One region of the Cellulomonas sp. ES6 genome, then DNA from elsewhere that is predicted to be linked to it. Evidence: predicted binding sites of a transcription regulator. Region 1 holds the regulator's gene; the other holds the start of a gene.
What was found. The regulator HspR, encoded in region 1, represses chaperone genes until heat shock. The targets are predictions, from matches to a motif close to AAGTTGAGTCNNNNNGACTCAACTT.
Positions count from the first base shown of each region.

Region 2: the regulator HspR is predicted to act here: its motif matches at 7,296-7,320, upstream of clpB (ATP-dependent chaperone ClpB).

Region 1 covers NZ_CP125655.1:2,573,274-2,588,850, reverse strand. Annotated here, with positions in the region: gene P9841_RS12030 (threonine/serine exporter family protein) at 1-1,622, opposite strand, end outside; gene P9841_RS12025 (heat shock protein transcriptional repressor HspR) at 1,702-2,148, opposite strand; gene P9841_RS12020 (DnaJ C-terminal domain-containing protein) at 2,217-3,224, opposite strand; gene P9841_RS12015 (nucleotide exchange factor GrpE) at 3,328-3,954, opposite strand; gene dnaK (molecular chaperone DnaK) at 3,951-5,816, opposite strand; gene P9841_RS12005 (ATP-binding protein) at 6,055-7,455, shown strand; gene P9841_RS12000 (M15 family metallopeptidase) at 7,660-8,247, opposite strand; gene P9841_RS11995 (TetR/AcrR family transcriptional regulator) at 8,341-8,934, opposite strand; gene P9841_RS11990 (sugar O-acetyltransferase) at 8,921-9,529, opposite strand; gene P9841_RS11985 (MFS transporter) at 9,620-10,933, shown strand; gene P9841_RS11980 (DinB family protein) at 10,986-11,717, opposite strand; gene P9841_RS11975 (DUF2975 domain-containing protein) at 11,887-12,384, shown strand; gene P9841_RS11970 (helix-turn-helix domain-containing protein) at 12,384-12,614, shown strand; gene P9841_RS11965 (cold-shock protein) at 12,626-13,579, opposite strand; gene P9841_RS11960 (SDR family NAD(P)-dependent oxidoreductase) at 13,807-15,336, shown strand; gene P9841_RS11955 (TetR/AcrR family transcriptional regulator) at 15,358-15,577, opposite strand, start outside.
Region 2 covers NZ_CP125655.1:3,008,668-3,024,244, reverse strand. Annotated here, with positions in the region: gene P9841_RS14050 (TetR/AcrR family transcriptional regulator) at 1-182, opposite strand, end outside; gene P9841_RS14045 (aryl-beta-d-glycosidase) at 353-2,635, shown strand; gene P9841_RS14040 (FAD-dependent oxidoreductase) at 2,752-3,831, shown strand; gene P9841_RS14035 (DedA family protein) at 3,853-4,527, opposite strand; gene clpB (ATP-dependent chaperone ClpB) at 4,625-7,225, opposite strand; gene P9841_RS14025 (glycosyltransferase family 2 protein) at 7,868-9,517, shown strand; gene P9841_RS14020 (glycoside hydrolase family 26 protein) at 9,579-11,291, shown strand; gene P9841_RS14015 (UDP-glucose dehydrogenase family protein) at 11,345-12,751, shown strand; gene P9841_RS14010 (VOC family protein) at 12,899-13,678, shown strand; gene trmB (tRNA (guanosine(46)-N7)-methyltransferase TrmB) at 13,733-14,518, shown strand; gene cydC (thiol reductant ABC exporter subunit CydC) at 14,537-15,577, opposite strand, start outside.

The DNA of each region.
Region 1 (15,577 bases):
ACCCCGCCGAGCAGCGTCCCGCCGACCACCTGCGCGCCGTAGGCGACCGCGAGCACCAGGACGACCCAGCCGGTGGTCCGCGGCCGGGCGCACCGGAAGACGACGGTCCCGACGCCGAACAGCACGACCCCCGCCCACGGCGCGAGCGGGCCGAGCGGCTGGGACGACGCGGTGAGGTCGAGCTCGGGGATGCCGACGAGGGCGCCGGCCCCGACGATGCCGCCGGCCAGCAGCGCGAGCTGCATGGTGCCCGCCGCGAGCCGCCCGCCGCCGGACAGCATCTGGCCCGCCGCGAGCTCGATCACCCCGGTGGTGAGCAGGCCGCCCGGCAGGAACAGCGCGAGCGGCGCGACGACGGACGGCAGCACGCCGAGGCCGGGCACCACGCGGGCGAGCAGCAGCACCGCGAGCGCCACCCCGAACGCCGCGGCGATGGTCAGCGCCACCTGGGGGCCGCTGGACAGCGGCGGCACGGCGAGCTGCACCGCGCCGACGGCCACGCCCAGCCCGCCGGCGACGAGCAGGTCCACCCAGGACCCGCCGAGCAGCGCGGCGAGGCCGACGGACAGCAGCAGGTAGCCCGCGAGCCGGGCCACGGGCCCGAACGGCCGCGGCGCGGCGCGCAGGTCCGCGATCCGGCCGATCAGCGACCCCGGCGTCGGGCGGGGGCCGGCGTCCGCGGGCGCGGCGGCGTCGCGCAGCACGTCCGCCAGGTCGTCCACCTGGTACAGGTCGAGCGGGCGACGCCCCGTCGACACCACGGCGGTGGCGACGGCGGACCCCTGCGGCACCGACACGAGCAGCGCCGTGGGCAGCACGACGACCTCGGCGCCGCGGACGTCGTGCGCGACGGCGATGTCGTCGAGGGCCTCCGCGACGGAGGAGACGGTGTGGCCGGCGTCGATCATCGCCTCGCCGGCGGTGACCATGAGGCGCAGCACCTCCTCCGGCCCCGGGGGGTCGGCGGCCGCGCTCCCGCCTCCCGCCGCGTCCGGGTCCGCCGCGGGCCCGTGCGGTGCCGCGGCGGCAGCGGCGGCGGCCGCAGCCGCCCGACGGCGCGCGGAGACCAGGACGACCGCGACGGCACCCGCGAGGACGACCGCCAGCGCGCCCAGCAGCTGCCCCCACGGCGTCGTCGCGGTCGTGACCGCGGGCGGTGTGGCGGGGCGCCGGCCGGGCGCGGGCCGGTCGTCGTCCGTCCCGGACCCGCCGGGTGCCACGGACGTCGGCGTCGGAGCGGGCGACGGCGTCCCCGGCGCGACGGGGGTCGGCTCCGGCACGGGGGTCGGCGTGGTCGTCGGGCGCGGCTCCGGCTGCGGCGCGCGCGACGGCGTGGGGTCGGGCGTCGGCACGGGCGCGGTGGTCGGCACCGGTGTCGGTGTCGGCGTCGGGGTGGGGACGGGCTGCTCGGGCGCCGCGGCGTCAGCGCCGGACCCCCCGCCGTCCGCCGCCGGACCGCCGCCGTCCACGGTCGTCGCCGCGGCCGGCCGGGCGGCGACCACCGCGGCGTCGCGGGGGGCGCCGGGCCCGCCGGGGCTCCCGGCCGCCGGCCCGGACCCGAGCAGCGTCAGGACCGCCGCCAGCAGCAGCGCGGCGCCCGCCGCCGGGGTCCTGCCTCGCATCGTGCCCGCCTCGTCCGTCCGGCCCGTCGCCTGCCACGGTAGGCGACGTCGCCCGGCGCGCGCCGGGCGACGTCGCGCGTCAGCGCCCGGAGGGCCGCCAGAGCACGATCGCCCCGCGCGCGCCGGCGGCTCGCGGGTCCTCCGCGGCGGGCTCGGCGGACCGGCGCTGGCTGCGCCCGAGCGGCCCCATCGCCACGACGTCGCCCGAGGGGTGGGCGGTGAACACGCGCCGACCGGGCTCGGCGAACGCCCGCAGGTACTCGACCTGCCGGCGCAGCCGCTCGACCTGGGACTCGAGCTCCAGGATGCGCTTGATGCCGGCGAGGTTGACGCCCTCCTCCTGGGAGAGCCGCTGCACCTCGCGCAGCGTGGCGATGTCCCGCAGGGAGTACCGCCGCCCGCGGCCGCGCGTGCGGCCGGGCTGCACGAGGCCGAGCCGGTCGTACTGCCGGAGCGTCTGCGGGTGCATGCCGGCGAGCTCGGCGGCGACCGAGATCACGTAGACCTGCGCGTCCTCCGAGACCATCCCCACCACCTCCTGCCGTCGTGCGCCGGGCGACCGGGACCGTCAGGCCCCGGTCGCCCGGCGGTGCCTCACTCCTGGGCGCGCGCCAGCAGCTCGGCGCGCGGGTCCTCGCCGGACGTCGCGATGCCGAACGCCTGCACGGCCTCCTTCGCCGCGGCGCTGAGCCGCTGCGGGACGACCACCTGCACGGTGACCAGCAGGTCCCCCGTGCCGGACGACGTCGTGACGCCGCGGCCCTTGACCCGCAGCGTCCGCCCGGACGGCGTGCCGGCCGGGATCTTCAGCCGCACGGTGCCGCCGTCGAGCGTCGGCACGGGCACCTCGGCGCCGAGCGCGGCCTCGTCGAACGCGACCGGCAGCGTCACCCGCAGGTTGTTGCCGTCGAGCGCGAACACCGGGTGCGGCGTGACCCGCACGGTGACCTCGAGGTCGCCGGGGGGCGCCCCGTGCTCGCCGGGCCGGCCCTTGCCGCGCAGCCGGATCTTCTGGCCGTCGCGGACGCCGGCGGGGATGCGCGCCTTGACGGTGCGTCCCTCGACGCCGAGCGCCACGGTCGAGCCCTCGACGGCCTGCCGGAACGGCAGCGTGGTGACCGCCGACAGGTCCGCGCCGCGGCGCGCCGTGCGGGCCTGGCCGAACCCGCCGCCGCCGAACAGCCCGCCGAGCAGGTCCTCGAACCCGCCGGCACCGCCCGCGCCGCCGCCCGCCGCACCGCCGCCGCCCTGCGGGAACCGCACGCGCGACCCACCGCCGCCGGTGAACACGCCGCCGAACAGGTCCTCGAACCCGCCCGCCTGCGCGCCACCCGGGCCACCGGCACCCGCGCGGAACCGCGCACCGCCGGCCATGGCCCGCAGCTGGTCGTACTGCTGCCGCTGCTCGGGGTCGGACAGCACGGCGTACGCCTCGCCGACCTCCTTGAACTTGGCCTCCGCGACCGCGTCCCCGGGGTTGTGGTCCGGGTGCATGGTGCGGGCGAGCTTGCGGTACGCCTTCTTGATCGCGGCCGCGTCGGCGTCCTTGGGGACGCCCAGCACGGCGTAGAAGTCCTTCTCCAGCCAGTCCTGCCCGCTCACGACGCCTCCCTCCGCTCTGCTCCACCGGTCCGGGCCCGCGTCAGGGCCCGGGCCGGGCGGGACCCGGCCGCGCGGTCACGCGGCCGGGCCCTCATCCTGCTCGTCACGCCTCCGGGTCGACGACCGCCACCCGGGCGGCGCGGATGATGCGCTCGCCCATGCGGTAGCCCGGCTGCAGCACCTGCTGCACGGTCGGCTCGGAGACGTCGGCCGAGTGCCCGTGCATGAGCGCCTCGTGCACCGTCGGGTCGAACGGCTCGCCGGCCGCGCCGTAGCGCTCGATCCCGAACCGCCCGAGGGTGCCCTCGAGCTTCTCCGCGATCGACGCGAACGGGCCGACCAGGTCGCCGTGCTGGCGCGCCAGCTCGATGTCGTCGAGCACGCTGATGAGCGCCTCGGCGACGGCGGCCACGCCCTGGTCCCGGGCCGCGAGGGCCTCGGACTTCGACCGCTTCACGTACGCCGAGTACTGCTGCTCGAGGTTGTAGTAGTCGGCATTCCGGCGCTGGAGCTCGTCCAGCCGCTCGGCCGCCAGCTTCTGCGCCTCGACCAGCCCCTCCAGCACCACGGCCTCCTCGGCGGCGGTCGCGGCCTCCTCGGCCTCGGCCAGGACCGCCTCCTCGGGCGTCGGCTCGCGCAGCTCGCCCGTCTCCGGGTCGATGCGGCGCTTGTCGGTCACGCGCGGGGCGTCCTCCGGGTCACGCCCCTGCGGGGTCGGCTCGTCGGTCACTTCTTGTCACCCTCGTCGTCGACGATCTCGGCGTCCACCACGTCGTCGTCCTGCGCCGACGCGCCGGAGTCGGCCGCGCCGTCCGCCGGGGCGTCGCCCGCGGGGGCCTGCTGGTTCGCGGAGTACAGCGCCTCGCCGATCTTCTGGCTGGCGGTCACCAGGGCGGCCTGCTTCGCCTGGACCTCCGCGACGTCCTCGCCCTCGAGCGCCTTCTTCAGGTCGTCGACGGCCGACTTCACCTCGGTCTTCACGTCGTCGGACAGCTTGTCGTCGTTGTCGGCGAGCAGCTTCTCCGTGGAGTAGACGAGCTGCTCCGCGGAGTTGCGGGTCTCGGCCTCCTCACGACGCTTCTTGTCCTCGGCGGCGTGCGCCTCGGCCTCCTTGACCATGCGGTCGATCTCGTCCTTCGGCAGGCCGGAGCCGCCGGAGATCGTCATCGACTGCTCCTTGCCGGTGCCGCGGTCCTTGGCGGACACGTGCACGATGCCGTTCGCGTCGATGTCGAAGGTGACCTCGATCTGCGGGACGCCGCGCGGGGCCGGCGCGATGCCGGTCAGCTCGAACGTGCCGAGCGGCTTGTTGTCCCGCGCGAACTCACGCTCGCCCTGGAACACCTGGATCAGCACGGACGGCTGGTTGTCCTCGGCGGTCGAGAAGATCTCGCTGCGCTTGGTCGGGATGGCCGTGTTGCGCTCGATGAGCTTGGTCATCACGCCGCCCTTGGTCTCGATGCCGAGGGACAGCGGGGTCACGTCGATCAGCAGGACGTCCTTGCGGTCGCCCTTGATGACGCCGGCCTGCAGCGCGGCGCCGACGGCCACGACCTCGTCCGGGTTGACGCCCTTGTTGGGCTCCTTGCCGCCGGTCAGCTCGCGCACGACGTCGGCCACGGCCGGCATGCGGGTGGAGCCGCCGACGAGCACCACGTGGTCGATGTCCGAGACCTTGATGCCCGCGTCGCGGATGACCGCGTGGAACGGCGCCTTGGTCCGCTCGAGCAGGTCGGCCGTCATCTGCTGGAACTGCGCCCGGGTGAGCTTCTCGTCCAGGTGGATGGGGCCGTTCTCGCTCATCGAGAGGTACTGCAGGCTGATGTTGGTGCTGGTCGCGGACGACAGCTCCTTCTTGGCCTGCTCGGCCGCCTCGCGCAGGCGCTGGACGGCGATCTTGTCCTTCGCCAGGTCGACGCCGGTCGAGTTCTTCACCTGGCCGACCAGCCAGTCGACGATCCGGCTGTCCCAGTCGTCGCCGCCGAGGCGGTTGTCGCCGGAGGTCGCCCGGACCTCGATGGTCGAGAAGTCGTCGTCCTTGCCCACCTCGAGCAGGGAGACGTCGAACGTGCCGCCGCCGAGGTCGAAGACGAGGATCAGCTCGTCCTCCTTGCCCTTCTCCAGGCCGTAGGCCAGGGCCGCCGCGGTCGGCTCGTTGACGATGCGCAGGACGTTGAGGCCGGCGATCTGGCCCGCGTCCTTCGTCGCCTGGCGCTCGGCGTCGTTGAAGTACGCCGGGACGGTGATGACCGCGTCGGTCACGGGCTCGCCCAGGTACTCCTCGGCGTCGCGCTTGAGCTTGCCGAGCACGCGGGCGGAGATCTCCTGCGCGGTGTACTTCTTGTCGTCGATCTCGGTCGTCCAGTCCGTGCCCATGTGGCGCTTGACGGACGCGATGGTGCGGTCGACGTTCGTGACGGCCTGCCGCTTGGCGACCTCACCGACGAGGACCTCGCCGGTCTTCGAGAACGCGACCACCGACGGGGTCGTGCGGGCGCCCTCCGCGTTGGCGATGACCGTGGGCTCCCCGCCCTCGAGGACGGCGACCACGGAGTTGGTGGTGCCCAGGTCGATGCCGACTGCTCGTGCCATGTCTGTCGCTCCTTCGTCGTGCTGCGTGGGTCCGGCGCCGCGCACCCCGGAGCGGGGCCGGTCGCCTTGAGCCTGCTGCACTCAAGTCTGCGCCGGCCCGGGCGCTGTGGCAACTCGGGGCGGGCGGACTTGAGTCCACCTGGCTCAACCCTGGGGAGCGGCCGAGCATTCCCGGCGCCCGCCCTCTGCCAACTTTCCTCGCGCCTCGTAGGTACTGTAAAAGTGTTACAGTAGATTCATGTACGCCGCCGAAGTCGACCAAGCCCTGGCGCAGCCCGTCGAAGAAGCGGTCGATCTCCTGCTCGCGCTGCCAGAAGGTCAGTGGTTCGAGCGCAAGTCGGGGCGAATCTCGCCGCGGGACCTGGCCGTCCCTCTCGTTGCATTCGCCAACGCGGAGGGCGGCTGCATCGTCGTGGGCCTCCACTCAGGATCGGTGGACGGTGTCGCAGCTGCCCGCCTCAACGACCTACGCCAAGCGGCCCAGGACTTCACCCAGCCTGTTGTTCGCGTCCGGGCGGATCAGCTCAGCACACCCGAAGGGAAGACCCTGCTCGTGCTCCGGGTGGACCCGGGCGACCGCGTCCACGAGACGACGAGCGGCGACTGCTACCTGCGCGTCGGAGACGAGTCTCGGAAGCTGGGCTTCGCGCAGCGTCAGGAGCTGGAGTACGACCGCGGTGGCGCGCCCTTCGATGGAACAGCCGTCGACGCCCGGACCGAGGACCTCGACGCTGCTGAGGTGGCGGCGTACCAGGAGGCGATCGGCTCGTCGTCCCCGGAGTCGATGCTCCGTGCCCGAGGGCTGCTCACCCGCGATGATCGCCTGACCGTTGCTGCGTATCTCCTCTTCGCGAACCACCCCCAGGACCTGTTCCCGAACGCACACGTCCGCATCCTCCGCTATCGCGGCGTCGAGCGAGGGGCAGGCTCTGGCCTGACACTCGAGGACGCGGCCGACATCCGCTGCGAAGGGTCGATCCCGCGACAGATCACGGACGCCGCGCAGATCATCGAGACGATGATCCCGGACCGTCGCGCCCTGGGGACCAGCGGGAGGTTCGAAGCAGTCCCTGTGGTGCCGCGAGATGCATGGCTCGAAGGGCTCGTCAACGCGGTACTGCACCGCTCCTACAGCATGGCCGGTGATCACGTCCGGGTGGAGATCTTCCCCAATCGGCTCGAGATCGCGAGTCCTGGCCGCTTCCCCGGGCTCGTGGACCCCACCCGGCCACTCGACATCAACCGGTATGCGCGTAATCCCCGGCTCGCGCGAGTGTGCTCGGACCTTGGGATCGCCCAAGAGCTCGGAGAGGGGATCAGACGCATCTTCGGAGAGATGCGCGCCCGGGGGCTGACCGACCCCCTGTACACGCAGACCGCCGCATCCGTGCAGCTGACCCTCTTCTTCTCCGATGCTCTCGCGCCGGAGATCCGCAGCGCGCTGCCGTCGGGCGCGCTGAAGATCCTCGACCTGATGCGCCGCGCGGGGCGGCCGCTGGGCACAGGTCAGGTGGCCGACGCCGTGGGCGTCACGAGGCCGACCGCATCTCGGAACCTTCAGCGTCTGCAGGACGCCGGCCTCGTGACGTGGGAAGGTCAGTCACCCAAAGACCCCCGCGCAGCGTGGCGACTGACGTGACACGCCACTGCAACACCTACTGCGACACGTGTTTTGCAGTAGGTGTTGCAGTACCAGCCCACTCGCCGCCTCCACGAACAAACAGCCCCAGATGGCGCCCACGGCTCTCGCCGCAGAGCCGTCCGAGAGCGTGAGGCAGGCCTGTCGCCCGCGAGCCTCAGAGCCACCACTCTGCGAGCCCGCCCGGATCCCACTGACGCGCGCTCACCCCCGCAGCCGCGCCGCGACCTCCGCCACCACGTCCGTGTCCCCGACGATCTCCAGGTGCATCTCGTCGGGCCGGTCGGCGTAGTCGCCGCCCCACGCGACCGCGGGCGCGACGTCCGCGAGGATCGACCGGATCGCCGCGACCTGCTCGTCCGTGAACGTGCCGCGCACGCCCATCGGGTGGAGCGGGGCGTTGAGGTCGATCGCCGTGGCGGAGGCGTGGTTGGACAGGACCTCCCGGCCGCGGACCGGGCGGTGGGCCCAGCCCCACGAGGCGTCGGCGTCGACGGGCTCCACCTCGGCGTCGAACCGCTCGGCGACGTACCCGAGGACGGTGGCGACGTCGCCGCCCAGGACCCGGCCCGTCACCCAGGGGAGGCGCACGAGTCGGGGGTCGTCGCCGGACGTGATCTCGGGCCAGCCGTTCTGCGAGGTGCCGGCGCCGCGCCCGCCACCCGGCCCGAACCCCTGCAGCGCGAGCCCCGCGGCGACGACCACCGCGAGGGCGGCGAGGGCGAGCGTGGCCGCGTGCCGCCGCGTGCTCGAGCGGTGGGTGGGGACGCTGTCGCTGGTCAGGCTCGTCATGCCCTCGACGCTAGGAAGCGGCGGCACCCCGGGGCATCGGCTCCCGGGCCGGTCCTCCCACCCGCCCGGCACCACCGAAGGGTCCGGTCGGCGTCACCCCGCGGGAGGAGCCGGCCTCCGGGTCACCAACGCCACCGCGCGCTCCACCTCGGCGATGTCGTGCGGCTCGGTGTCCAGCGCGCGGTGGATGGACAGCCCCTCGATGAGCGCGTCCAGCAGCCGGGCGGTCGGCGGGTCGAAGTGCCGCTCGAGCGCGGCGCGGCTGCGGGCCATCCAGGCGTGGGTGAGGCGCCGGTACCGCGGGTCGCGGGAGGCCAGCGTGTACAGCTCATGGGTCAGCACGAGCTCGCGGGGGTCCGTGAGCACGTCCGAGGCGATGAGCCGGACGACGGCGGCGCGCGCCTCGTCGAGGGTCGCGGCGCCGGACATGGCCGCCTCGAAGCGGTCGCTGACGCGCGTCGCGAACCGCTCGAACGCCTCGTGCAGCAGCGCGTCCACGTCGGCGAAGTGGTAGGTGATCGAGCCGAGCGGGACGTCCGCGGCGGCCGCGATCCGGCGGGCCGAGGTGCCCGCGACGCCCTCCGCGCCGATGACCTCGAGGCACGCCTCGACGATGCGGTCGCGCCGGTCGGGGTCGTGCCGGCGCCTGCGGGGCTCCCCGGCGGCGGCCACCTCAGACCTGCTCACGGGGCTCGTCGAGGCGGCGCACCACGCGCGCCGGGTTCCCGACGGCCACGACGCCCGCCGGCAGGTCCCGCGTGACGACAGCGCCGGCCCCGACCACCGTGTCGTCGCCGATGGTGACGCCCGGGCAGACGATGACGCCGCCGCCCAGCCACACGTTGTCCCCGAGGGTGATCGGCTCGGCGGCCTCGAGCTTGTCGCGCCGCGGCTGCGGGTCGAGGGGGTGCGTGGGGGTCAGGAGCTGCACGTTCGGCCCGATCTGGCAGTCCTCGCCGATGGTGATCGTCGCGACGTCGAGCGCCGTGAGGCCGGAGTTCACGAACGTCCGGGCGCCCACGTGGAGGTTCTCCCCGTAGTCGACGGCGAGCGGCGGCTTGATGAACGCGCCCTCGCCGAGCGAGCCGAGCAGGTCCGTCAGCACGCGGCGGGCGCGGGCGTCGTCGGCCGCGATCACGGCGAGCCGGTACTCCTCGACCAGGACGGTCGCCCGGCGCGCGATGCGCTCGCTCTCCGGGTCGTCCGCGATGTACAGGTCCCCGGCGAGCATCCGCTCGCGGTTGGTGCGCGGGTCGCCGGCGAAGTAGTCGCGATCGCTCATGTGTACGAGCGTACACATCGTGTGTACGCTCGACGACGCACCCCGACCGCGGGCGCCGACGCCGGCACCCGGACCCACCGCCGGAGCCCCATGCCCGCCTCCCCCGCAGCACCCTCAGCAGCCGTCGTGACGCCGGTCGCCCGGCGCGCCCGCGTCGCCGTCTCGATGGTGTTCCTGGTCAACGCCGTGCTGTACGCGAACCTCGTGCCGCGGCTGCCCGAGGTGAAGGCCGACCTCGGGCTGAGCAACGCCGCGCTCGGCACCGCGATCGCCGCGATGCCGCTCGGCGCCCTGCTGGCCGGGCTGCTCGCGCCGCTGCTGATCCAGCGCCTCGGGTCGGCCGCCGTCGCGTCGTCCGGCCTGGTCACGCTCGCGGTCGCCGTGGCGCTCGTGCCGCTCGCCGGGAGCTGGGCCGCGCTGGCCGGGCTGCTCCTGCTCGCGGGCGCCCTCGACGCCGTGATCGACGTCGCGCAGAACGCGCACGGGTTCCGCGTGCAGCGGCTCTACGGGCGCTCCATCGTCAACGCGTTCCACGGCCTGTGGAGCGTCGGCGCGGTGCTCGGCGGGCTGGTCGGGTCCGCCGCCGCCGGGCTCGACGTGCCGCTGCCCGCGCACATCGCCACCACGTCCGCGGTGTTCGCGGTCGTCGCCGTCGTCGCGCACCGGTTCCTGCTGCGCGGGCCCGAGGACGCCGAGCGGGCCACGGCCGGCGCCGCAGCCGACGCGTCCGCAGCCGACGCCCCCGCGGCCGACGCCCCCGCACCGGCGCCCCGGGGGCGCGTCGCGGGCCACGCCGTCCTCCTGCTCGCCGCGCTCGGCGTGCTCGCCGCCTGCGGCGCGTTCGTCGAGGACGCCGGGTCCTCGTGGGGCGCCCTGTACCTGCGCACGGAGGTCGGCACCGGCGCGGCCGCCGCCGGGCTGGCGTTCGTCGCCCTCCAGGTCGCGATGACCGTCGGCCGGCTCACCGGAGACCGGGTCGTCGACCGGTTCGGGCAGCGGCGCGTCGCGCGCGTCGGCGGCCTCGCGATCGCGGTCGGGGCCGGCGGGATGCTCGCCGTGCCGTCACTGGCGACGACGCTCGCGGGGTTCGCGCTCGCGGGTCTCGGCGTCGCGACGCTCGTGCCCGCCGTCATGCACACCGCGGACGAGCTGCCCGGCCTGCCCGCCGGCGTCGGCCTGACCGTCGTCAGCTGGCTGCTGCGCGTCGGGTTCCTGGTGTCGCCGACCGTGGTGGGCGTGGTCGCGGACGCCTCGAGCCTGCGGGTCGCGCTGCTGAGCGTCGTCGTGTCGGGCCTCGTCGTCGCCGGGGTGGGCCGGGTGCTGCTGACGCGCGCGGCCGCGGCCGAGCCGGACGAGGAGCCCGTGACCGCCTCGGGTGGGCCGGCGGCGTCGCCCGGCGCCTGACCGCGCACGACGAGGCCGGACCGGCGCGACCGCGCCCCGTCCGGACCAGCCGTCAGGCCGGGTCGGCGTCGGTGCGGCGCGCTGCGAGCGCGTCCAGGTCCCGCAGCGCGAACCGCAGGTGCGACCACTCCTCGTCGAGGATCGTGTGCAGGCAGGACAGCACCGTCTCGAGGTGGTCGGGGCCCCACGGGTTCGGCCGCGTGCCGGCCAGGTCCTCCGGGGTGACGGAGGCGAGCTGGTCGCGGACCATCGCCTGGCGCTCGGCCCGCACGGCCAGCACCCGCTCGAACGTCGGCGACGCCTCGGAGAACACGGCAGGGTCGTGGCCGTCGGTGGCGTACTCGACGTTCGGCTGCCCGACGGGGTGGTACGGCCGCTCGATCCCGAGCACCGCGCCGCGCAACCACGTGTCGGTCGCCATCACCAGGTGCCGCAGGGTCTGGGAGAACGACCACTCGCCGTCCACCTGCAGGTCCACGGTGCCGGGCGGCATCGCGGCGGCACGCTCGACGGCCCCGTCCCACGCCCGCTCGACCGCCGCCCAGGCGGCACGCAGCCCCTCGGGGTCCTCGGCCTGGCGCAGCGCCCGGCCGGGGAACCGCCGGTCCAGCTCGGCCTCCACCAGCGGCGCCACGTCCACGCCGTTGACGAGGAACGTCCCCTCGCCGAGCCACGGCGCGTCGAGGTCGGCCCCGTCCACGTCCACCCCGCGCAGCACCGCCCCGGACAGCGTGCTCCGGACGAACCGCGCCCCCCGCAGGTCCTCGTCCACGAACTCGGTCACCACCGCGTCCCCCTCCGCTCGCGCACGGTCGCGCCCCTCGCCGGCCGCTACCCGATGTCTACACCCGGCCACCGACACCGTCCACGGCCACCCACCCCGCCGTCCAACGATCGAATGCTATCGTTTGTCGATAGCCTGGCACGCGCGTCGGGCACCGAGAGGAGTCGCCATGCCCCAGCTCGTCCGACGCCTCCTGCGGGTGGTGATCGTCCTGCTGCTCGCCGGGATGCTGTTCTTCCAGGCCGTGCTCATCCCGTTGCTCGGCGTCGACATCGCCGAGGGCGGCCCGGACGTCGTGCACCTGCGCTGGCCGGTGGTCGTCATCGGCGTGCTCGGCGTCGCCACGGTGGAGGTCGTGCTCGTCTGCCTGTGGCGGCTGCTGACCATGGTCCGCACCGGGACCGTGTTCAGCCGCTCGGCGTTCCGCTGGGTCGACGCCGTCATCGGCGCCCTGGCCGTCGCCGCCGGCCTCGTGGTGCTGCTCGGCGTCCTGCTCGCACCGGGCGAGGCCGTGCCCCCCGGGATCGTGCTGGCCCTCGGCGTCGTCGCGATCGGCATCGGCGGCGGCGCGCTGGTCGTCCTCGTCATGCGCGCGCTGCTGGCGCAGGCCGTCGCGCTCGACACCACCGCCACCACGCTGCGCGCCGAGCTCGACGAGGTCATCTGATGCCGATCGTGGTCGACGTCGACGTCATGCTCGCCCGCCGCAAGATGTCCGTCGGGGAGCTGGCCGACCGGGTGGGCATCACGCCGGCGAACCTCGCCGTGCTCAAGAACGGCCGCGCCCGGGCCGTGCGGTTCAGCACCCTGGACGCGCTCTGCGCGGTGCTCGACTGCCAGCCGGGCGACCTGCTGCGCCACGTGCCCGAGGAGGTCACCGCCCCGGCGGGCCGGTGACCTCCGACCGGTCAGAGCAGGTCGACCCGGTCCGCCTGGGGGCCCCGGTCGCTCTGGCGCACCTGGTACCGCACCCGGTCGCCCTCGTAGAGCTCCTCGCCGTCCCGCACGACCGACACGTGCACGAACAGGTCCGGCCCGCCGTCGTCCGGCGTGATGAACCCGAAGCCGCGCTCCGCGTCGTAGCGCGCGACGACGCCCTGGCCGCCGCGCTGCGGGCCGCGGGCCGGCGCCGGGCCCCGGCCGGGGTCGCGCCGGTCCGACCCGCCGCGGCCGCCTCGGGACGGGCCGCCGACCAGCCGGACGCCCTGGGCCTGCAGGCCCTTCTCGCCCTCCGAGGCGCGGTAGCTCACCCGGTCGCCCTCGACGAGCTCGGTCAGGTCGCCGTGCAGCGAGCGCGCGTGCACGAACACGTCCTGCTCCCCGGAGTCGGGGGTGATGAAGCCGAAGCCCTTCCCCGCGTCGTACCAGGTCACGGTGCCGTCGGCGCCGTCGTCCGTCGCCACGGCGCGGCCCGGTCCCGCGGCCGCGTCCGCGCCGAGCGGCAGCAGGTGGTCGGCCTGCGGCCCCTTCTCCCCCTCGACGACGAGGAACGCGACGCGCTGGCCCTCCGCGATCACGCCGCCCCCGACGATCGCCGAGCTGTGCACGAAGATCTGCGCGTCGCCGCCGTCGGGCGTGAGGAACCCGTAGCCCTTCGCGGGCTCGTACCAGGCCACCGTGCCCAGCACCCCGAGCGCCACGTCGGCCGCGACGTCGCCGGTCACCCGCACCTGCCGGGCCTGCGGACCGCGGTCGCCCTCGCCGACCTCGAACTCCACGGCCTGGCCCTCGCGGAGCGAGCGGGTGCCGTCCTGGCCGACGATCTCGGACGCGTGGACGAAGAGGTCCTCGGCGTCGTCGCCGAGGGCGAGGAAACCGAACCCTCGCTCGGCGTCGAACCAGCGGACGGTTCCCTGGGGCACGGTGACTCCTCGTGGTGCTGCGGTGGTGCTGCGCTGACGGTTGCTGCCTCCCAGTGTCCCCCGTCCCGGGGGCGGCGCGTCACGCCGGTCCCCGGCCGGTGCCCGCGATGTCGGGACCCCGGCGGCACGACGGCCCCGTCTGGGTGCCGGCAGCGCGCGCCGCGTACGATCCTCCGGGCCCCCGCGCGACCGCGGCGCCCTTCCCCCACCCGAGGACGGACGGCGCTATGAGCGCGCAGACGACCACGCCCCCGCAGCACCCGGACGCACCCGGCGACGGCACGGACCCCGCCGCGGACGTGCCCGGCGTCGACCCCGCGGAGTTCGCGACGTTCCTGCGGGTGGCCGACCAGGTCGCCGCCCTCCCGCAGACGCACCCGCAGCACGCCGCCGCCCGGCGCGCCGCGTCCGCCATGTTCAAGGCCGCGAAGAAGCACCGCCGCGGGGAGAAGCGCCGCCTGGTCGCGGAGGCCGACGCCGCCGTGGTCGCCGCCACCGCGACCGGCAGCCCGGGCCGCATCGACGACGAGACCGCCGGCATCCCGATCACGTCGTCGGCCACCGGCGCGATCGCCGGGACGCTGCTGCGGCCGCGCGCCTGCTACGTCTGCAAGCAGGACTACACGGTGGTCGACGCGTTCTACCACCAGCTCTGCCCGGAGTGCGCCGCGCTGCACCACGCCAAGCGGGGCGCGCGCACGGACCTCACCGGCCGCCGCGCGCTGCTGACGGGCGGCCGGGCCAAGATCGGCATGTACATCGCGCTGCGGCTGCTGCGTGACGGCGCGGACCTGACGATCACCACCCGGTTCCCCCAGGACGCCGTCCGCCGGTTCCGCGCGATGGACGACTCCGCCGACTGGATCGACCGCCTGCACGTCGTGGGCATCGACCTGCGCGACCCGGCGCAGGTGGTCGCGCTCGCCGACCACGTCGCCGCCCAGGGGGCTCTGGACGTCCTCATCAACAACGCCGCGCAGACGGTGCGGCGGTCGCCGGGGGCGTACGCGCGGATCGCCGAGGCCGAGGACGCCCCGCTGGACGCCGACGCCGCGCGGATGATCACGACGTTCGGCCGGACCAGCGACGCCCACCCGCGCGCGCTGGCGGGGTCGGTCAGCGAGCTGAGCAGCCCGGCCCTGGCGATCGAGCGGGCCGGGCGCGCCGCCGCGGAGGCGCTGACCGCGCAGTCCCTCACCGCGGAGGCGGCGAGCCTCGAGCGGCTGGTGGCGGGGACGTCGATCGACGCCGGCGGCCTGATCCCCGACGTCGCGGAGACGAACTCCTGGGTCGCGACGGTCGAGGACGTCGACCCGATGGAGCTGCTCGAGGTGCAGCTGTGCAACCAGACGGCGCCGTTCATCCTCATCAGCCGGCTGCGGCCCGCCCTCGCGGCGTCGCCGGCGCGCCGGACGTACGTCGTCAACGTCTCCGCGATGGAGGGCGTGTTCGCCCGGGGCTACAAGGGCCCGGGCCACCCGCACACCAACATGAGCAAGGCCGCGCTCAACATGCTGACGCGCACGAGCGCGGGCGAGATGCTCGCCGACGGCATCCTCATGACCGCCGTCGACACCGGGTGGATCACCGACGAGCGGCCGCACCCCACGAAGGTGCGGCTGGCCGAGGAGGGGTTCCACGCGCCGCTCGACCTGGTGGACGGTGCGGCGCGGGTGTACGACCCGATCGTGCGGGGCGAGGCCGGCGAGGACCTGTACGGCTGCTTCCTCAAGGACTACGCCCGCTCGGCCTGGTGAGGGCCCGGGGCGCGGCGGCGGTCAGGCGCCGGGTTCCCACCGGGAGGGCACGAGGTCCGCGAGCAGCGCGCCGTGGGCCCAGCGCGCCCACGCGAGCGCGCTCCAGCCGCCGCGGCGCACCAGCGCGTTCCACGGCTCGGGGCCGAGCAGCAGCGTGAGCAGGTCGACGGCGTGCAGCGGCTCCAGCCCGGGGCGCAGCGACCCGTCGGCCACCAGCGCGTCGACCAGCAGGCCGTGCACC
Region 2 (15,577 bases), 440 kb from region 1:
AGCGCCTCCTTCGTCGGGAAGTGGTGCAGCAGCCCGGGGTGGGAGATGCCGCAGCGCCCGGCGATCTCGCGCAGGGAGGCGCCGCGGTAGCCGACCTCCCCGAACAGGGTCACCGCCCGGTCGATGATCTCCCGCCGCTTGGCGCGGCCCTTGGCGTAGCCGCGCTCCACGTCGACCGCCATCTGCCGCTCCCCCGCGTCCCGCTGGGTCCCGCCGCTGGGCCCGTCCTGGGGTCAGGGTCTCACAGGCGGCCGCGGCCCGGCCCCCCTCGACCGCAGCAATACCTACCGCACGGTCGGGATAGCCGTTAGGCTCGGCCGGGTCCGACCGACCCCGCACGAGGAGGTGCCGCGTGTCCGACGCGCCCGCGCTGTTCGACATCGACCGCGTCCTGTCCGAGCTCACCCTCGAGGAGAAGGCCGCCCTGACATCGGGCTCCGACTTCTGGCACACCGAGGGCGTCCCGCGCCTGGGCGTCCCGCCGGTGATGGTCACCGACGGGCCGCACGGCCTGCGCAAGCAGGCGGAGAGCGCCGACCACCTCGGGCTGGGCAGCTCCGTGCCCGCGACGTGCTTCCCGCCGGCCACCGCCCTGGCCTCGACGTGGGACGTGGACCTGATCGGGCGCGTCGGCCGGGCGCTGGGCGTCGAGACCCGCGCGAACGCCGTCGGCGTGCTGCTGGGCCCCGGGGTCAACATCAAGCGGTCGCCGCTGTGCGGGCGGAACTTCGAGTACTTCTCGGAGGACCCGGTGCTCGCCGGCGACCTGGCGGCGGCGCTCGTCGAGGGCGTCCAGTCGCAGGGCGTCGGCACGTCGCTCAAGCACTTCGCGGCGAACAACCAGGAGACCGACCGCATGCGCGTCTCGGCCGACGTGGACGAGCGCACGCTGCGCGAGATCTACCTGCCGGCGTTCGAGCGCGTGGTCACGCGCACGCAGCCGTGGACCGTCATGTGCTCGTACAACCGGGTCAACGGCACGTACGCCTCGCAGAACCCGTGGCTGCTGACCGACCTGCTGCGCGGCGAGTGGGGCTTCGAGGGCCTCGTGGTGTCGGACTGGGGCGCCGTCGTCGACCGGGTCGCGGCGGTCGCCGCCGGGCTCGACCTGGAGATGCCGGCGACCGGCGGCCGGACCGACGCGCTGGTCGTGGAGGCCGTGCGCGACGGCCGGCTGGACGAGGCGGTGCTCGACGTCGCGGTCCGCCGGGTGCTCACGATGGTCGCCCGCGCGCAGGCCGCGCTGGCCGACCCCGGGACCGTCGACGTCGACGCGCACCACGCGCTGGCCCGCGAGGCGGCGGCCGACGGCTCCGTGCTGCTGAAGAACGACCCCGTCGACGGCACCCCCGTGCTGCCGCTGTCCCGCGAGGACGCCGCGGCGGCCGTCGTCATCGGGGAGTTCGCCCGCACGCCGCGCTACCAGGGCGCCGGCTCGTCGCAGGTGAACCCGACGCGGCTCGACGACGCTCTGACCGCGCTGCGCGCCGCCGTCGGCACCCAGCTGCCGTTCGCGCCCGGGTTCGCGGTGGCCGGCGCGCCGGGCTCGCAGGACGCGGACGACGCGGCGCTGCTGGCGGAGGCCGTCGAGGCGGCGCGGGGCGCCGGGACGGTGCTGCTGTTCCTCGGGCTGCCCGCCCCGGACGAGTCGGAGGGCTACGACCGCACGCACCTGGGGCTCCCCGCCAACCAGCTCGCCGTGCTGCGCGCCGTCGCCGCGGTCAACCCCCGCGTCGTCGTGGTGCTCGCGAACGGCTCCGCGGTGACCGTGGAGTGGCAGGACGACGCCGCCGCCGTGCTGGAGACGTGGCTCGGCGGCCAGGCCGGCGGCTCGGCCGTCGCGGACCTGCTGCTGGGCGTCCGGAACCCGTCCGGGCGGCTCGCGGAGACCGTCCCGCACCGCCTCGAGGACACCCCGGCCTTCGGCAGCTTCCCGGGCGAGGCCGGCCACGTCCGCTACGGCGAGGGCGTCCTGGTGGGGTACCGCTGGTACGACACCCGCCTGCTGGACGTCGCGTACCCGTTCGGCCACGGTCTGTCGTACACGACGTTCGCGTACTCCGGCGTCCGCGCCGAGGTCAGCGGCGAGGGCGCGGCCTCGTCCGTCGAGGTGACCGTGACGGTGACGAACACCGGCGCGGTCGCGGGCGCGGAGACCGTCCAGGTGTACGTGGGCGACCCCGACGCCGCGGTCGTCCGGCCGACCCGGGAGCTCAAGGCGTTCGCCAAGGTCGCGCTGGAGCCCGGCGAGTCCCGCACGGTCGCCGTGACGCTCGGCGCGCGCGACCTGTCGTACTGGCACCCCGGCCTGCGGCGCTGGGTGGTCGGCGGCGGCCGCACGGTCGTCGAGGTCGGCGCCTCCTCGCGGGACGTCCGCGGTACGGCGGAGGTGACCGTGACCGGTGAGCCGCTGTGGAGCGAGGTCACCGCGGACTCCACGGTGAACGAGTGGCTCGCCCACCCGGTCGGCGCACGCCTGCTGGGGCCGGAGCTCACGTCCGCGACCGCCGACCTCGACCCGGGGATGCTCGCGATGATCGGCGACATGCCGGTGCGCGTGGTCGTCGGGTTCGGCATGGCGGGCTTCGACCTGGCGCGGCTCGACGCCCTGGTCGCGGAGGCGCGCGCGGCCTGACGCCGGCCGTGGCAGGCAGGGCCGTGGGTCCCGGTCGGCACACCGGGGCGGGTGGCACGCTGGTGCCCGGCGGCGCGGCGCGCGCCGCCACGAACGGGCGAGACGGAGGCAGGGACATGGCAGCACCACGGGTCGTCGTGGTCGGGGGCGGGTACGGCGGGGCGCGGGTCGCCTCGCTCCTGGACGACGTGGCGGACGTCGTGCTGGTGGAGCCCAAGGACGCGTTCGTGCACGCCTCCGCGGCGCTGCGGGCGGCGGTCGACCCGGTCTGGGAGTCGCGGGTGTTCTTCGGCTACGACCGGCTGCTCGAGCGCGGGCACGTCGTGCAGCAGCGCGTCGAGCGCGCCACGTCCAGCGGGGTGCAGCTCGGCGACGGCACGAGCCTCGACGCCGACTACCTGGTGCTCGCCACGGGCACCTCGTACCCGTTCCCCGCGAAGTTCATCGAGTCGGACACCGGCGTCGCGCGGGCGCGCCTCGCCCGGATGCGCGACGGCCTCGCGCGGGCCGAGCGCGTGCTCGTGGTGGGCGCCGGCGCGGTCGGGCTCGAGCTGGTGGGCGAGCTGCTCGACGCCTACCCGCACCTGGCGGTCACGGTCGTGGACCAGGCCGACGACGCGCTGACCTCCGAGGACTACCTGCCGGAGCTGCGCGCCGCCGTCCGGGACCAGCTCGACGGCCGGGTGCAGTTCCTGTTCGGGTCCCGCCTCGGGTACCTGCCGCCGGTGGACGTCGGGGTGCACGAGCCGTTCGTCGTCGACACCGAGGCCGGCGAGCGCGTCGAGGCGCAGATGTGGTTCCGGTGCTACGGCAACCTGCCCGCGAGCGACTACCTGGCCGGCGTCCGCAACGGGCTCGGCGAGGTGCGGGTGGACGACACCCTCGCGCTGACGGGGTTCCCGACGGTGTTCGCGGTCGGCGACATCACCGACGTGCGCGAGTCGAAGCGGGCCTCCGCGGCGCGCGACCACGCCGCGGTGGTCGCGGCGAACATCCGGGCGCTCGTCGAGGGCGGCACGCCCTCGGCGGCCTACACCCCGGCGCCCGAGCGGATCGTGCTCCCGCTGGGCCGCACCGGGGGCGCCTCGCAGGTCGTCGACGAGGCCGGCGCGCACCGCATCCTCGGGGCGGAGGAGACGAGCCGCATCAAGGGCGCCGACCTGTACTCGTCCGCCATGGCGGAGCTGTTCGGCTGACGGCGGGGACGCCGCGCGGGGTCAGCCCCGCGCGGCGAGCCGGCGGCGGCGCAGCCGCGTCCACACGAACCGCACGACGATGACCACGATCGCCGCGTACACGGCGTAGTTGATGTAGTCGGAGTAGTGGCCGACGTCCTCCCACTGCTCGCCGAGCACGTAGCCCGAGACCACCAGGGCCGAGTTCCACACGGCGCTGCCGAGCGCGGTGTAGACGAGGAACCGGACCTGCGGCATCCGCTCCAGGCCGGCCGGGACGGACACCAGCGACCGGACGACCGGGACGCAGCGCCCGACGAGCACCGCCGCGCCGCCGTGCCGGACGAACCACGACTCGGCGCGGTCGAGGTCCTCGACCTCCATGAGCGGGATCCGCTCCAGCCACCGGCGCAGCCGCTCCCGGCCGAGCCAGACGCCGAGGCCGTACAGCACCCAGGCGCCGGCGACCGCGCCGACCGTGGCGCCCACCACCGCCCAGCCGACGTGCATGTCGCCCTGGCTGGCCACGTAGCCGGCCACCGGCAGCACGACCTCGGACGGGATCGGCGGGAACAGGTTCTCCAGCGCCACCAGCAGGCCGACGCCGGCGGGTCCGAGCGCCTCGACGACGCTCACCACCCAGCCGGCCAGCCCGGTCAGCTCGGGCGAGGACGCGGGCGCGGCGGCGCGGGCGGCCAGGGCGAGGGCGGTGTCCATGGCCCCCGATGGTCGCACGGCCCGACGTCACGGGCCCGCCGGGGCGCGGCGGCGCGGGCGGCGTGCACAGGTCGTGCACACCACCCGCACACCGCCGTCAGGCCCGCGTGAGGACCAGCCCGGTGCCGCCGTCCGGCGCGCGCGTCACGCGCACCGTGTCGCCGTCGTGCACCTCGCCCGCGAGCAGCAGCCGCGCGAGCTTGTCGCCGATCTCGCGCTGCACCAGCCGGCGCAGCGGCCGGGCGCCGTACGCGGGGTCGAAGCCCTCGATCGCCAGCCACTCGCGCGCCGCCGGGTCGACGTCGAGCGTGAGCCGCCGGTCCCGCAGCCGCGCCGCGAGCGACGCGACCTGCAGGTCGACGATCCGCCCGATCTCCTCGAGCGACAGCGGGTCGAACAGGACGATGTCGTCGAGCCGGTTGAGGAACTCCGGCTTGAACGCGGCGCGCACGGCCTCCATCACGCCCGCCCGCCGCTGCTCGGGGTCGAGCAGCGGGTCGACGAGGTGCTGCGAGCCGAGGTTCGACGTCAGCACCAGGATGACGTTCCGGAAGTCGACCGTGCGGCCCTGGCCGTCCGTCAGGCGGCCGTCGTCGAGCACCTGCAGCAGGATGTCGAAGACCTCGGGGTGCGCCTTCTCGACCTCGTCCAGCAGCAGCACCGAGTACGGGCGCCGGCGGACGGCCTCCGTGAGCTGACCGCCCTCCTCGTAGCCGACGTACCCCGGGGGCGCCCCGATGAGGCGCGCGACGGAGTGCCGCTCGGCGTACTCGGACATGTCGATCCGGACCATGGCGCGCTCGTCGTCGAACAGGAAGTCCGCGAGCGCCTTGGCGAGCTCGGTCTTCCCGACGCCCGTCGGGCCGAGGAACAGGAACGACCCGGTGGGCCGGTCGGGGTCGGCGATGCCCGCGCGCGACCGGCGGACGGCGTCGGAGACGGCCGCGACCGCGGCGCGCTGCCCGATGAGGCGCTCGCCGATGACCTCCTCCATGCGCAGGAGCTTGGCGGTCTCGCCCTCCAGCAGGCGGCCGGCGGGGATGCCGGTCCACGCGGCGACGACCTCGGCGATCTCGTCCGGGCCGACCTTGTCCGCGATCATCGGCGCCTCGACGCTGCCGGTCTCCTCGGCGCGCTCCCGCTCCTCGGCGGCGGCGATCTCCTGCTCCACGGCCGGGATCTCGCCGTACTGGAGCCGGGCCGCGCCCGCGAGGTCGCCCTCGCGCAGCAGGCGGTCCGCGGTGGAGCGCAGCTCGTCGAGGCGGGCCTTGAGGTCGCCGACCAGGTTGTGCCCGGCCTTCTCCTTCTCCCAGCGAGCGGTCAGCCCCGCGAGCTCCTCGCGGCGGTCCGCCAGGTCGGCGCGCAGCTTCTCGAGCCGCTCGCGCGAGGCCGGGTCGTCCGCCTCGGACAGCACGACCTCCTCCATCTCCAGCCGGGTCACGGCGCGCTGGAGCTCGTCGATCTCGACCGGGGAGGAGTCGAGCTCCATCCGCAGGCGGGACGCGGCCTCGTCCACCAGGTCGATCGCCTTGTCGGGGAGCTGCCGGCCGGTGATGTAGCGGTCGGACAGCGCGGCGGCGGCCACCAGGGCGGCGTCCGAGATCGTCACCTTGTGGTGCGCCTCGTAGCGCTCCTTGAGGCCGCGCAGGATCGCGACGGTGTCCTCCACGGACGGCTCGCCGACGAAGACCTGCTGGAACCGGCGCTCCAGGGCGGGGTCCTTCTCGATGCGCTCGCGGTACTCGTCCAGCGTCGTGGCGCCGACGAGGCGGAGCTCCCCGCGGGCCAGCATCGGCTTGAGCATGTTGCCCGCGTCCATCGCGCCCTCGCCCCCGGCGCCCGCGCCGACGACGGTGTGCAGCTCGTCGATGAACGTGACGACCTCGCCCTCGGACGAGGTGATCTCCTCCAGGACGGCCTTGAGGCGCTCCTCGAACTCGCCGCGGTACTTGGCACCGGCGACCATCGCGGCGAGGTCCAGCGACACGAGGCGCTTGCCGCGCAGGGACTCCGGCACGTCGCCCGCGACGATGCGCTGGGCGAGGCCCTCCACCACGGCGGTCTTGCCGACGCCCGGCTCGCCGATGAGGACGGGGTTGTTCTTGGTGCGGCGGGACAGCACCTGGATGACGCGGCGGATCTCGGCGTCGCGGCCGATGACCGGGTCGAGCCTCCCGTCGCGGGCGCGCTGCGTGAGGTCGACGCCGTACTGCTCGAGCGCCTTGTAGGTGCCCTCGGGGTTCGGGCTCGTGACGCGCGCGGACCCGCGGACGGACGGCAGCGCGGCGGCCAGCGCGTCGCGGGAGGCGCCCTGCGCGCGCAGGGCGTCGGCCACGCCGGACTGCCCGGCGGCCAGGCCGAGCAGCAGGTGCTCGGTGGAGACGTAGTCGTCCCCGAGCGTGCGCGCCTCCGCCGAGGCGGCCTCGATCGCGGTGGCCGTGGCGCGGGAGGCCGTCGGCTGCGCGACGGACGAGCCGCTCGCGGCGGGCAGGCCGACGAGGATGGCGCGCACGGCGCGGCCGAGCGCCTGGCGGTCGGCACCGACCGCGTCGAGCAGGCCGTTCGCTACGCCGCCCTCCTGGGCGAGCAGCGCGTTCAGCAGGTGGGCCGGCTCGAGCTGCGGGTTCCCCGCGGCGGCCGCCTGCTGGATGGCGTCGCCGATGGCCTCCTGCGACTTGGTGGTGAGCTTCGCGTCCATCGTTCCCCTCCGTGCGTGGCGTCCGGACGTCCCGGTCGGGCCGCCGCGTGCCTCCGGTGCAACCCGGTCGAAGTTGAGCCTATTCCGCTCAACTCTGCGCGTCGAGCAGTCGGGGCGCCGGTGCGGGGCGGTACGACACCGCGCGCCCGGGCACCGCCCGCTCGTGACTGCCGTCACGCCGTGTCATGACACTGACAGCCGTCATCACGTGTTGTGACGATGTTCACGTCCCGGTGGGCCGCGGGTCGCGGCCGGGCGGCGCGCGCCCCTCGTGCGTGACCAGCGCCTCCGCGAGCCGTCCGGAACATCCTCGATGTCGGAACTGCCGGACCTCTGATCTGCGCATATCCGGACATACCGGTCGGGCAGCGCGTGATCCACGTCACATCACGGGTCCCAATCGGCCCGGGCGAGTTGCGCTCGGGCGCTGCCGCGCAACAGGCTGAGTGCACTCCCACGAGGGGCACCACCGACTCACAGGAACGACCCCGACGCCACGTCGCCACCCGTCCGAACGGGTGACACCCGTCACGCCCGACCGCCGTCCCCAGTCACAGCGGAGGCCCTCCCCGCCCCGCTGCCCCCGTCCTCCGCCGCGTCACCGTCGCCGCTGGCTCCACCCCTCCAGCGCCGAGGTGAGCGATGTTCATCTTCATCCTGCAGATCCGGCACATGCTCGACGACCAGGCCGAGCTGTACCTCTTCACCGTCTTCTCCGGCCTCGTGTGGGCGCTCTGGCTGCTCAAGGTCGGCCTGTCCCGCCGGTACCGCCCGTGGTTCGCCGAGCACCACGAGACCACCAGCGTCGTCGTCCCCGTCGTCGACGAGCCGCTCGACCTGTTCCGGGACGTGCTGAGCCGGGTCACCGAGCAGCACCCCGACGAGGTCATCGTCGTCATCAACGGCAAGCGCAACCCGGGCCTCGAGCAGGTCTGCGAGGAGTTCGCGCCGCTCGTGCGGTGGGTCCACACCCCGATCCCGGGCAAGCGGAACGCCGTGAAGATCGGCACCGAGATGTCCCGGTACGACGTCACCGTGCTGCTCGACTCGGACACCGTCTGGACGGCCGGCACGCTGTCGGAGCTGGTCAAGCCGTTCGCCGACCCCAACGTCGGCGGCGTCACCACCCGGCAGCGCATCCTCGAGCCGACACGCTCCTGGATCACCCGCTGGGCCGACTGGCTCGAGAACTCGCGCTCGCTCTACTCGATGCCCGCGCAGTCCGTCCTCGGCCAGGTCGGCTGCCTGCCCGGACGCACCATCGCGTTCCGCCGGCACATCCTCATGGAGGTCATGCACGACTTCATGACCCAGCGGTTCATGGGCGTGTTCCTCGAGGTGTCCGACGACCGCACGCTGACCAACCTCACGCTCAAGCAGGGCTACCGGACGGTCTACCAGCACACCAGCCTCGTCTACACCGACGCCCCGCTGCAGGTGAAGAAGCTGTTCAAGCAGCAGCTGCGCTGGGCGCGCGGCAGCCAGTACAACACCCTGCGGATGCTGCCGTGGATGCTCGGCCACGCGCCCGTGCTCGCGGTGTTCTTCCTGGCCGACATCGTGCTGCCGTTCCTGCTCGTCGGGACGATCGCCGGCTGGGTGTACCGCTCGGTCAGCGGCACCGGCGTCAACCTCTACGAGGCGATGCTGGCGACCTACGGCGCGCAGGCCGGCTGGTTCTGGGTCATCGCCCTGATGGTCGTGTCGTCGGTGCTGTCCATGGCGATCCGGCAGATCCGGCACCTGCAGGAGGTCCCGAGCGACTTCTTCCGGCTCCCGGTCTTCATCATCGTCTCGACGTTCTTCCTCATGCCGGTGCGGCTGCTCGGGTTCCTGCGCATGGCGCACGCCTCCGGGTGGGGCACCCGCGCCGGTGCCTACGCCGGCGGCGACCCCGGCACGGCCGAGGACGACGGCGACCACCGCCCGTCCCTCGAGGCGGAGCTCGGCCTGATGTCGCAGCCGGCGCCCGTCGACGTGGTGGACCGGGGCGGGCTTCCCACGCAGCGCGACCACGGCTCCGGCCCGGGCGCGCCGGTGCACGCCGTCGCCGGGCACGGCGGCCTGCTGGCCCAGGCCGACGCGACCGCCCCGCTGCCCGCCGTCTCCGCGGCACCCGCACGGCACGCCGCGCCCGCGGCGGCACCCGCGGCGGCACCCGTCGCGGCCGGCCGCCGCGAGGCGCGCACCACCCCGACCGCACCCGCCCGCCGACGGCTCAACCCGCTCGCGGCGATCCCGTACGGCATCGCCGTGATCCTGTTCGCCCTGGAGGCGCTGCTCTATGTCTGACGCACCGACCACCCCCGCCGCGCCGACGGGCGCCGCCTGGTGGGCACCGACCATGGGCCGGATGACCGTCCGCGCCCGCATCGCCACCGCGGCCGTCGTCGCCGGCCTGCTCGCCGTGACGCTCGTGGTGTGGAACACGCCCGCGGTCTCCTCGCTCGTGGGCGCCGACGAGTCCGACGCCGCCGAGCCCACCGCCGCCGAGCTCGCCCTCCAGCGGCGCAACGCCGAGCTCGAGGCGCAGCTCGAGACCAGCCGCTCCCAGTCCGACGCCCTGCGCGACGTGCTGTCCGACGAGCAGGCCGCCCGCAAGAAGGGCGAGCAGGACCGCGCCGCCGCGCAGGCCGAGCGGGACGCCCGGGGCGACTCCGCCGGCAGCGGCTCCGGCTCGGGGGGCTCGTCGCGCTCCGGGTCCTCGGGGTCGTCCGGGTCGGGGTCGTCGGGTCGCTCCGGCGGCACCGCGGCGGCCGGGGGGACCGCCGCCGCACCGGCCTCCGGGTCCGCGGGCGACCAGCCCGCCAACCCCGCGCCGCCCCGGCCGGAGAACCCCGCCGCCCCGCCGGAGAAGCCCACCAAGCCCTCCGCCCCCAGCCGCGCCGCGCTGCTCGACCCGGACCAGCGCTACTTCGGGATGTACACCGAGCAGGCGCCGTTCAACTGGGCGACGTTCGACGACGCCGCGCAGGACGTCGGGCGCACGCAGGACATGGTCGGGTACTTCGGCGGCTGGGACGAGGACTTCCGCGCGAACGCCGTGACGCGCGCCTGGGAGCGCGGCATGCTGCCGATGCTCACCTGGGAGTCCCGGCCGATCGGGTCGAAGAACGACGTCGTCGAGGAGCCGGAGTACAGCCTGCCGAAGATCATCGCGGGCGACTTCGACGCCTACCTCACGCAGTACGCCCGCGACATCGCGGCCACGGGGCTGCCGCTGGCGATCCGCCTGGACCACGAGATGAACGGCGTCTGGTACCCGTGGTCCGAGCAGACCGGGTCCGGCGCGCCGATCAACGGCAACGGCGTCGGCGACTACGTGCGGATGTGGCAGCACGTGCACGACGTCTTCGAGGCCAACGGCGCGAACGACTACGTGATCTGGGTGTGGGCGCCGAACATCGTCAACAACCTGCCCGCCGCCCACCAGTCCCCCGCGTTCCTCGAGGCCCTGTACCCCGGTGACGCGTACGTCGACTGGGTCGGCGTCTCCGGCTACCAGCGGCCGCCCTACAAGGCGGAGAACGACTCGACGTTCTCCTACACGTTCGACCGGACGCTCGACCAGCTCCGCTCGATCACCGACAAGAAGATCCTGCTCGCCGAGGTCGGCGCCTCCGAGATCGGCGGCACCAAGCCGGCCTGGGTGCGGTCGTTCTTCCAGGGGTTCGACCCCGGGCGCAACGACGACGTGATCGGCTTCGCGTGGTTCAACCTCGCCGTCACCACGTACGTGGACGGCCAGCTCGCGACGAACGACTGGCGCGTGGACTCCCGGGCGAACAGCCTCGAGGCGTTCCGCACCGGGCTCGACGACCCGGCGCGCCGGTTCGGGGGCGAGCCCACCGGCGCGGCGGCGACCGCCACGGCGTCACCCGACGCCCAGGCCCGGGCCGCGACCGCGGCACCGTCCGCGACGCCCTCGCCGACCGCCGAGCCGGAGCCCGGCCCGGACCCCACCCCCGAGCCGACGACCGCGCCGACCACCGCGCCGACCACCGAGCCCGAGCCGACGCCCGAGCCCACGCCGAGCACCACGCCCACCCCGGCGGCGACCCCGTGACCCGCCGCACCGCCCGCACCCGCCCGCCGCGCCCCACCGTGAGGAGCACCGCCATGCACGACTCCGCCCTCTCCGCCGCCGCCCTCTCCGCCACCGCCGACACCGAGGCGCTCCCCGAGCCCTCCGCCGGTGACGCCCCGCTGCGCATCAGCGTCTTCGGCACCGGGTACCTCGGCGCCACCCACGCAGTCGCCATGGCCGAGCTCGGGTTCGAGGTGCTGGGCGCCGACACCGACGCCGGCAAGGTCGAGGCGCTGGCCGCCGGCAAGGTGCCGTTCTACGAGCCCGGGCTCGACCCGCTCCTGGAGAAGCACCTCGCGACCGGGCGCCTGCGGTTCACCACCGACCTGGCGGCCGCCGCGGCGTGGGGCGACGTGCACTTCATCTGCGTCGGCACCCCGCAGATGCGCACCAGCCACGCGGCGAACCTGTCCTACGTGGAGTCCGCCGCCACGACGATCGCCCGCAACCTCACGCGCCCGGCCCTGATCGTCGGCAAGTCGACCGTCCCGGTCGGCACCGCCGCCCGGCTGCGCACGCTCGTGGCCGAGGAGGCCCCCGCCGGCATGCCGGCCGAGCTGGTGTGGAACCCGGAGTTCCTGCGCGAGGGCAAGGCCGTGGAGGACACGCTGCACCCGGACCGCATCGTGCTCGGCGGGCCGTCCGCCCGGGCCGAGGCCACGCTGCGGCAGGTCTACGCCGGGCCGATCGCCGAGGGCACGCCCGTCGTCGTCACGGACCTGCCGACCGCGGAGCTCGTGAAGGTCAGCGCGAACGCGTTCCTCGCCACCAAGATCTCGTTCATCAACGCGATCTCCTCGGTGTGCGAGGCGGCCGGGGCCGACGTCACCGTGCTGGCGGACGCGCTCGGCCACGACGTGCGCATCGGCCGCCAGTTCCTCGACGCCGGGCTCGGGTTCGGCGGCGGCTGCCTGCCGAAGGACATCCGCGCCCTCATGCACCGGGCGAACGAGCTCGGGGCGTACCGGGCGTCCGCCCTGCTGCAGCAGGTCGACGAGATCAACATGGGCCAGCGCGAGCGGGTGCTCGACATGACCGTGCAGGCCTGCGGCGGCTCCGTTCTCAACCGCCGGATCGGCGTGCTGGGCGCGGCGTTCAAGCCGCACACCGACGACGTGCGGGACTCCCCCGCCCTCAACGTCGCCGCGGCGCTGCACCTGCGCGGCGCCCAGGTCACGGTGTACGACCCGGAGGCCGGGGACACCGCGCGACGGTCGTTCCCGACGCTGTCCTACGCCACGTCGGTGGACGAGGCCGTCGAGGGCACGGACGTCGTGCTGGTGCTCACCGAGTGGGACCAGTTCGTGCAGGCCGACGCCGAGCACCTCGCCGGGCTCACCGCGACGCCGCGCGTCATCGACGCCCGCGGCAAGCTCGACCCCGCGCGGTGGCGCGGCGCCGGCTGGGAGTTCGCCGGCCTCGGGCGGACCGCCGCCTGACGGGGGTCCGGCGGGGGCGCCCCGGCGGCCGCGGCGCGGGAGGGCGCGCCGCGCTGCCGGGGCGCCCTTCGCGCGTGTGGGTGCCGGCTGCTTCGATGGGCCCGTCGGGGCGACGCGGCGCCGCCCCCGAGCCTCGCGGAGGACGACATGAGCGTGCACGAGCGGCCCTGGGCGGACGGCACTCCCTGCTGGGCGCAGCTGAGGGTCCCCGACCTCGAGGCGGGGCGCCGGTTCTACGGCGACCTGCTCGGCTGGACGTTCGACGTCGGCCCGGCCGAGACGGGCTTCTACAGCCAGGGCCTCGTGGCCGGACGGCCCGCGGCGGCGCTGGGCGGCGTCATGCCGGGCGGCGAGGACGAACCCGTCGCGTGGCTGACCTTCCTCGCGACGGCGGACGCCGCCGCCACCCAGGAGCGGGCCGTGGCGTCGGGCGCCCGGGTGCAGGTGCCGGTGGCGCCGGTCATGGACTTCGGCTCGATGGCGGTGCTGACGGACCCCGCGGGGGCGACCGTCGCGCTCTGGCAGGCCGGCCGGACCCTCGGGGCGACCGTCGTGAACGAGCCCGGCGCGATGATCTGGAACGAGCACCTGTCGGCGCACCCCGCCGAGGCCCGCGCGTTCTACCGGGCGGTGTTCGGCTACGGGGTCACCGACATGAGCGCGCCCGGGTTCGAGTACGCGACCGTCGAGGTCGACGGCCGGCCGGTCGGCGGCATCGGGGGCGGCGCCGACGCCGCGTCCTGGGAGGTGTACTTCGCCGTGACGGACACGGACGCGGCGACCGAGCGGGCCGTGCGGCTCGGCGGCGCCGTCGTGTCCCCGGCCTCGGACACGACGTACGGGCGGCTCGCCGGGGTCACGGGACCGTTCGGGGAGCGGTTCTGGCTCATGTCGACCGACGAGGAGCCCAGCGCGCCCGCCGCGTGAGGGCCGCCGACGCGCGGGACGCCACGTCCGGCGGGCGCGGCTACCCTCGACGCCGTGCCGACCGATCCGACCCCGTCCTCCGCAGGGCCGCCCGACACCGGCCGGGCGGGCGACGCGTTCCGGCAGGCGAAGAAGGTCGCCGGGCAGCCCGTGCGCACGTTCCACCCCCGCCGGGCGACGCTCGGGGAGCGGCGCGCGGACGCGCTCGAGCGGCTCTGGCCCCGGTACGGCGTCTCCGTGCACGACCCGGCGCTCGGGCTGCCGCCCACGACGGACGCGGGGGCGCTCGACGCCCCCGCGCTGTTCGGCCGCACCGCGCCGCTGGTCCTGGAGATCGGCTCCGGCATGGGCGACGCGACCGCCGCGATGGCGGCCGCCGACCCCGACCGCGACTACCTCGCCGTCGAGGTGCACCTGCCCGGGGTCGCGAACCTGCTCGTGCTGCTGGAGGAGCAGGGCCTCACCAACGTCCGGGTGGCGCACGGCGACGCGCTCGACCTGGTGCGCCGGGTCGTCGCGCCCGGGTCGCTCGCCGCGGTGCACGTGTTCTTCCCCGACCCGTGGCCGAAGGCCCGGCACCACAAGCGCCGGATCGTCGCGCCCGAGCACGTCGCGCTGCTGCGGAGCCGGCTGGCGATCGGCGGCGTGCTGCACTGCGCGACCGACTGGGAGCCGTACGCGGAGCAGATGCTCGAGGTCGTCGCCGCCGACCCGGGCCTGACCAACGAGCACGGCGGCTACGCCCCGCGGCCGGAGCACCGCCCGGTCACGCGGTTCGAGCGACGGGCCCTCGCGGCCGGGCGGACCCCGCGGGACGTGGTCGCGACGCGCACGTCCTGAGCACCGCCCCGGCCGGCCTCAGGTGCCGGGCCGCCCCAGGTGGACGACGCGGTCCGCGGTGCGGACGGCCCCCGGGCGGTGCGCGATCACGAGCACGGTGCGGCCCCGGGCCGCCTCGGCGAGCGCGTCCTGGATCTCCGCCTCCGTGGCGACGTCGAGCTGGCTGGTCGCCTCGTCCAGCACCAGCACGGGAGCGTCGAGCAGCAACGCGCGGGCGATCGCCACGCGCTGGCGCTGCCCGCCGGACAGCCGCTCGCCCATCTCGCCGACCCGGGTGGCGTAGCCGTCGGGCATCGCGACGACCGCGTCGTGCAGCGCCGCGCGGCGGCACGCGTCCTCGAGCTGCGCGTCCGTGGCGTCGGGTGCCGCGAGCCGGAGGTTGGCCGCCAGCGTGTCGTTGAACAGGTAGGTGCTCTGCCCGACGACGGCGACGTGCCGGCGCAGGTCCTCCAGCGCGACGTCCCGCACGTCGACCCCGCCCAGCAGCACCCGGCCCTCGTCCGGGTCCCACGCCCGGGTCAGCAGGTTCACCAGCGTCGACTTGCCGGAGCCCGACGACCCGACGACTGCCGTCGTGGCGCCGGCGGGCACGTGCAGGTCCAGGCCGTCGAGCACCCGGCGCCGCGGCCCCTGGGGGGCACCGCCGGCGTCGTCGTCCTCGGGCGCGGGGTAGGTGAACGTCACGCCCTCGAACCGCACGTCGAGCGGCCCGTCCGGCAGCGGCACGGGGTGCTCGGGCGAGGTGGTGGCCGGCGGCGCGTCGGTGACCCGCCAGATGCGGCGCGCGGCGGCGAACGCCTGCTCGAGGTCCGGCGCGACGTCCTCGACGGCGAGCACCGGGGTGAAGACCGCGAGCGCCAGCACGACCGCGACGGCGTAGTCCGCCCAGCCCAGCGCGCCGGAGGACACGCGCGCCGCGCCGACGAGCGCCACGGTCGCGACGGCCGCGACCAGCAGCACCGCGTTCGCCGCGCGCCGGCGCGCCGTCCAGGCCGCCAGCCCGTCGAGGCCCAGCCCGACGTCGTCCGCGAGCGCGCGCGCCTGGGCCCGGCGCCGCGT